Regions from separate parts of the Salinimonas marina genome, predicted to be linked through region 1. Evidence: predicted binding sites of a transcription regulator. Region 1 holds the regulator's gene; the other holds the start of a gene.
The links. Region 1 encodes MetJ, which represses methionine synthesis genes. Its sites were predicted from a motif close to TAGACGTCTAGACGTCTA; they were not measured.
Positions count from the first base shown of each region.

Region 1 (3,157 bases):
GACTTGTAACAGGCTTACAGTGTTTATCCGGTGACCCGCTATTGCCTGGGCTTAACGCACCCCCAGCATGTGACAAATTGCGTAGCTGAGTTCGCTGCGATTAAGGGTATAAAAATGAAAATGCTTTACGCCTTCTTTGGCCAGAACTTTAACCTGCTCCATGGCAATATTGGCGCCCAGTAAATTGCGGGTGGTCTGGTCGTCTTCCGCCAGCCCGTCAAACATTTTGTGCATCCAGCCGGGCACATGCACATTGGCAAATTCAGCAAACTTGAGCAGGGTCTGATAATTGGTAACCGGCAATATACCTGGCACAATATCCAGCTCAATGCCGGTGGCCGCCGCGCGATCGCGAAAACGCAAAAAGGTGCTGGTATCGAAAAAGAACTGGGTGATGGCCTCGCTGGCCCCGGCCTCCGCTTTTCGTTTTAAGTTGAGTAAATCGGCCTGCGGGTTAGCCGCCTCGGGGTGCTTTTCCGGATAAGCCGCCACCGACACCTCAAAATCGGCCACCTCCTTTAACAGTGTGACCAGTTGTGAGGCGTACATTTCGGTTTTTTCCATCCCTGGCGGCAGATCACCACGCAAGGCCACAATGCGACGGATGCCGGAGTCCCAGTAATCCTGAGCAATTTGTTTTAGCTCATCGCGGCTGGCATCCACACAGGTCAGATGCGGGGCGGCGGCGATGCCCGTCTGCTGATGAATACGTTTGACAACCTCATGGGTGCGATCCCGCTCGCCACTATTTGCACCGTAAGTCACCGACATATAGGAGGGCTTGAGCGGTGCCAGGCGCTCTACCGACTTCCACAGGGTTTGTTCCATTTTTTCCGACTTGGGCGGAAAAAACTCAAACGAGACATTGATGTCACGTAATTCAGACAATGATTGGTTTAGGGCATCTATCCCCTGTGCATAAGACACCATAAAATACTCAAATTTGGCCGTTTAGACGTCTAAATTAGTTAATATATGTCTAGACGTCAAGCGGTTTACACTGCTCAATTGACCTTTTCTGTACAAAGTTTAGAATTTACCTTCATATATAATAACGAGCAGTCTGAGAGCTTTGAATGGCACAATGGAACGGAAAGTATATTCACCCCTACGCAGAACATGGCAAAAAGAGCGAACAGGTAAAAAAAGTCACGGTATCGATCCCCATCAATGTGCTCAAAGAGCTGACTGATGAACGGACCCGCCGGCAGATAAATAATTTACGTCACGCCACCAATTCAGAATTGTTGTGCGAGGCATTTTTGCATGCCTTTACCGGTCAGCCGTTGCCCAATGATGATGATCTTCGTAAAGATAATCCGAATCGGGTCCCGGCCGAAGCCCGCCGGATCATGGAAGCCATGGGCATTGACTCTTCAATTGAGAATGATGCTTAAGAGATGATTGTAACGGCGCCTCAGATCTGAGGCGCCGTTGCTACAAGTGAACGGACCCGACGCGGGTTCAGTCGTCGTTGTAGTGAGAGGGTAAGGTTTCCAGCCGGGCAACCCCCGAAGCAATGGCGGCTTTAGCCACTGCGGTGGCAATCCGGGAACACAGTCGCGGGTCCATCGGCTTTGGAATAATATAGTCTTTGCCGAAGGTCAGCGAGGCTGAATTACTGGCTTTTAGCACTTCCGGTGGCACCTCTTCTTTGGTGATACCACGAATGGCTTCCACCGCTGCTACTTTCATTTCATCATTAATGGCACTGGCCCGAACATCCAGCGCGCCCCTGAAAATAAAGGGGAAACACAGTACATTGTTCACCTGATTGGGGTAGTCAGAACGGCCTGTGGCCATAATCAGATCGTCTCTTACTTCCCGGGCCAGTTCTGGTTTAATCTCAGGATCCGGGTTTGAGCAGGCAAACACCACCGGGTTTGGTGCCATCAGTTTTAAGGCTTCAGGAGGCAACAAGTCAGGACCAGACACCCCCACAAAAATATCCGCCCCGTCCATTACATCTTCCAGGGTGCGTTTATCCGTGTTGTTGGCAAACAGCTGTTTATGTTCGGTTAAGTCATCCCGGCGGGTATGAATCACGCCTTTGCGATCGAGCATATAGATGCGTTCGCGCTGGGCACCACATTTAATCAGCAATTCCATACAGGCGACGGCAGCGGCGCCGGCCCCCAGACACACAATTTTGGCATCTTCGATATTTTTGTCCTGAATTTCTAATGCATTCAGCATCCCGGCGGCGGTGACAATCGCGGTACCATGCTGGTCATCATGAAACACCGGGATCTTGCAGCGTTTAATCAGCTCCTGCTCAATTTCGAAACATTCCGGCGCTTTGATATCTTCTAAATTAATGCCGCCAAAGGTGTCAGCAATATTGGCCACCGTATTAATGAACTCTTCGGTGGTGCGGTGTTTAACCTCTATATCAATGGCATCAAGACCGGCAAAACGTTTAAACAGCAAGGCTTTGCCTTCCATTACCGGCTTTGAAGCCAGGGGGCCCAGATTGCCAAGCCCCAGTATCGCGGTGCCATTGCTGATGACTGCCACCATATTGCCTTTGCCGGTATACCGATAAGCTTCTTCGGGATCATTCGCAATCTCGCGTACAGGTTCAGCCACGCCCGGACTGTAAGCCAGCGCCAGGTCATCCACGGTTTCGGCGGGTTTTGATAATTCGACCCGAATTTTGCCCGGGGTAGGTTTTGCATGATAATCAAGCGCACGTTGTCTGAAATCTGACATTTATCGATGTCCTTTATGGTCTCTGGTGTAGGGTTGTACTGTCGACAGCCCGGCCGGGGCTGGCGTGCTGCTGTTATTAGACAGGGCCGGTTTTGCTGGGTGGTCTGTCTATTTATTTTTTGAGGTTACTTTAGCACAGCCTCACCGGGCGAACATATCTGATGACGTTCTGGTTCAATCTAATGGATTCGCGCCGCGGCGGCTAGACACATCGCCGCATAATCTCTATTTTTGCTGTTTATACTGCTTTAGCCCCTATAGGTTGCAGTATGCGCAGGGCGGGCAATAGATCAAAAGCCATGACTGCAGAAAAGCACAGAACCGAGGTTACAGCACGAAGACGATGACGAAGAGGGGCGCGGCTTTACCCTTTTTAAGGGCGAAGCAACAGACATAAAAAAAGCGCCATAAGGCGCTTTTTTTGGAATCTGTGACCCGGGCTTAC
Region 1 covers NZ_CP064795.1:342,809-345,965, forward strand. Annotated here, with positions in the region: gene metF (methylenetetrahydrofolate reductase) at 52-930, opposite strand; gene metJ (met regulon transcriptional regulator MetJ) at 1,077-1,397, shown strand; gene IT774_RS01520 (malic enzyme-like NAD(P)-binding protein) at 1,465-2,712, opposite strand; gene rpmE (50S ribosomal protein L31) at 3,154-3,157, opposite strand, start outside.

Region 2 (3,157 bases), 1.4 Mb from region 1:
GAACATCAAATGTCACATTACGTTTACCGGGGTCATTCACATCCGGTGATATCGAAGCGGTGCGATTTGTGGGACCCAATACGCCGGCGACAAACCGGGGTTTATCTGGTGTCTGACGGGTAAATTCATCCGCCGCCCGGCGTGCTATTTTGGCCGCCTGTAGATTAATCTCCTGCGACTGCGCCTGCATGTCATAGTCGGCCATGGCAATCGTAGTGGCATTAAAGGTATTGGTTTCAATAATGTCAGCGCCGGCAGCAAGATAAGCACAGTGGATATCGTAAATCAATTCAGGCTGGGAGACAGACAGCAGATCATTGTTCCCTTTGACATCACAATGCCAGTTTTTGAATGTCTCACCCCGATAATCCGCTTCAGATAGATTGTGCTGCTGGATCATGGTGCCCATCGCACCATCTAACACAAGTATTCGTTGTTTGGCCGCGGTATTGAGGGCCAGAGTCTGTTCTGCTTTCACTTGTTACCTCTTTTGCCAGCATGGCTGGCTAATAGATTCAGATCATAAGGCGTATTCTGATAAACACAGTAATTCAGCCAGTTGGTAAATAGCAAGCTGCCATGTGAGCGCCATCGCACCTTGGGCTCTAGGATGGGGTTGTCATCAGGATAATAATGCTGAGGCAGCACAGCTGGCGTTTCGCTATTCAAATCGCGCTGATATTCTTCGTGCAGCGTTTCGGGATCATATTCAGGATGACCGGTGACAAACACTTTGCGGTTGTCCTGCGAAGCAGCAAGGTAGGCCCCTGCCTCATCTGAGCGAGCTAGTACCTTCAACTCATTGACCGCCGCATAGGCCTCGCAGCTAATGTGCCCAAAGCGGGAATGCGGGGCGTAAAAATACGGGTCAAAACCTCGAAGTAATTCATGGTGAGGATCTAATACCTGGTGTTCAAATACGCCAGAAAGTTTGTCGGCACGTAGGCTTCGCTCGACATTGAAAAAGTGATACATCGCCGCATGGGCTGCCCAGCATAGGTACAATGTAGACTGCACATGGCGTTCAGACCAGTCGAGGATCTCGGCCATGGTGTCCCAGTACTTGACCTGCCGATAATCCAGATGTGCCAACGGCGCGCCGGTAACAATAAGACCATCATATCGTTTGGCGGCCACACTGGAGAAATCATGATAAAACGCATCCATGTGTGACTGCGGGGTATGTTTAGGCGCCAGGTTATCAATCCGGATCAAATCCACGTTTATTTGCAACGGCGTGTTTGAAAGCAACCTCAGCAATTGAACTTCGGTTTCAATTTTGTTCGGCATAAGATTGAGTATGCCAACTTCAAGCGGACGAATATCCTGATTGGCCGCCCGCAGGCTGTCCATCGTGAATATATTCTCCCCTAACAGCACATCCTGAGCCGGAAGTTGTTCGGGAATTCTAATTGGCATAATGACTCCATGACACACAGTAATAAAGTCATTTTGGCTTAAGGTTCAGCAATAATCAACATCTTTACGTCTAGACGTCTAAATCTAATTCTACTACCTGAAGAGAGTGAGGCGGTGTTCTTTTGGACAGCCGGACCTCTTTTAGACAGCCATGCATTCCGATGGGTGTCCATCAGCATAATAGTTGAAGCTATTAAGGTCCCATCCCATACAACGCCCTGCGGATGATACGGTTTAGCTGCCCGCTCTGGTAAAGACAGCTGTGATTCCGGAGATATGTCAGTTTGGGGTGGGTGTTCAGAATCGCAGCAGTTAAATAACCGTGCTTAGACTAACAATGCTAGAACCATGCTAGGACAGGCATATTTTGTGGGTGTCCTGGTTAACATGGATGTCCTTGAGTACGCTCACTCTGGAGCACGGTGGGCGTTCACAATGTAGTGACTGTCCACGAATTAGTGCCTTTTTTGGGTATCCTGGATAACGTGGGTTGACTGAAGCAGGCTTACTCTGGAGCACGGTGGGTGTCCACGATGTAGTGACTGTCTACGAATTAGCGCTGGGGCACGGTGGGTGTCCACGATGTAGTGACTGTCCACGAATTAGCGCTGGGGCACGGTGGGTGTCCACGATGTAGTGACTGTCCACGAATTAGTGCTGTGGCACGAATTAGTGCTGGGGCACGGTGAGCGTCTAGAATGTAGTAACTGTCCACGATTTAGCGCTGGGGCACGGTGAGCGTCTAGAATGTAGTGGCTGTCCCCGATTTAGCGCTGGGCCACGGTGGGTGTCCACGAGTTAGTGAGTGTCCAAGATGTATCCACCCACGATGTATCCACCTATGTTTGCAATACTGCCGATGGTTACGTTGGGGGCGGGTTATCCTTGTGGATTTTCATGATCATTTCAGCTTCGGTATGAGGAATGTCACAGGTTTGGACCAGTTCTTCTACTGAAGCGCCCTGCTTCACCAGTTCTGCCGCGCGCTGGTACAATCGCATGGAGGGGTCCTGAAGTTTAACTTCTTTAACCTGTGCTTCCACCGCGGTAAGACTATTTTGTAATTGCTGTAAATGCCGACTTTGCACTAAAGAACGATTTTGCTTTTCATCCAGTTGATGCTGAAAATGGCGTAACTGTTCTTCGGTGACTTTAAGATGGTGACTGTGTTCATTTTGCAGGTGCTGCAATCGGCGCTTCAGGGTAAGCAGATAAAACCCCAGAGCTATTAGCAGCACAACTGCTGTAGCACCGAATGCCATTGCGATAACAGTGAGCTGGGGTGCGGTCATAATAACTCCTTAAAAACGCCGTGGTGAAACATCCAGAAAAACTGAGCGGCGCGGGACACCGCCTGGGACCAGCAACTAAAAAGCAGGCATTAAGCCTGCTTTTTAGTAAATTCGCAAGTCACTTATAATCCTGACAATTCATCCCACTCATCATCAGATAACAGCTTATTCAGGTCGACCAGAATCAACAATTCGCCGTCGCGATTACTTACCCCCTGGATAAACTTGGCACTTTCTTCGGTACCAACATTAGGCGCGCTGTCTATTTCAGATGATTTTAAGTACACCACCTCAGCCACGCTATCCACCAGAATACCTACAACCTGCTCATCGGACTCAATAATAACAATCCGGGTATTGTCGGTGATATTGCTGGGCGGCAACCCAAAGCGCGATCGTGTATCGATGACAGTGACGACATTACCACGTAAATTAATAATACCCAG
Region 2 covers NZ_CP064795.1:2,743,314-2,746,470, forward strand. Annotated here, with positions in the region: gene IT774_RS12230 (homocysteine S-methyltransferase family protein) at 1-478, opposite strand, end outside; gene metA (homoserine O-acetyltransferase MetA) at 475-1,419, opposite strand; gene IT774_RS12240 (DUF2802 domain-containing protein) at 2,283-2,711, opposite strand; gene IT774_RS12245 (chemotaxis protein CheW) at 2,834-3,157, opposite strand, start outside.
Region 2: metA (homoserine O-acetyltransferase MetA) is a predicted target of MetJ. The motif match lies at 1,483-1,500, and genes of this name have one in related genera.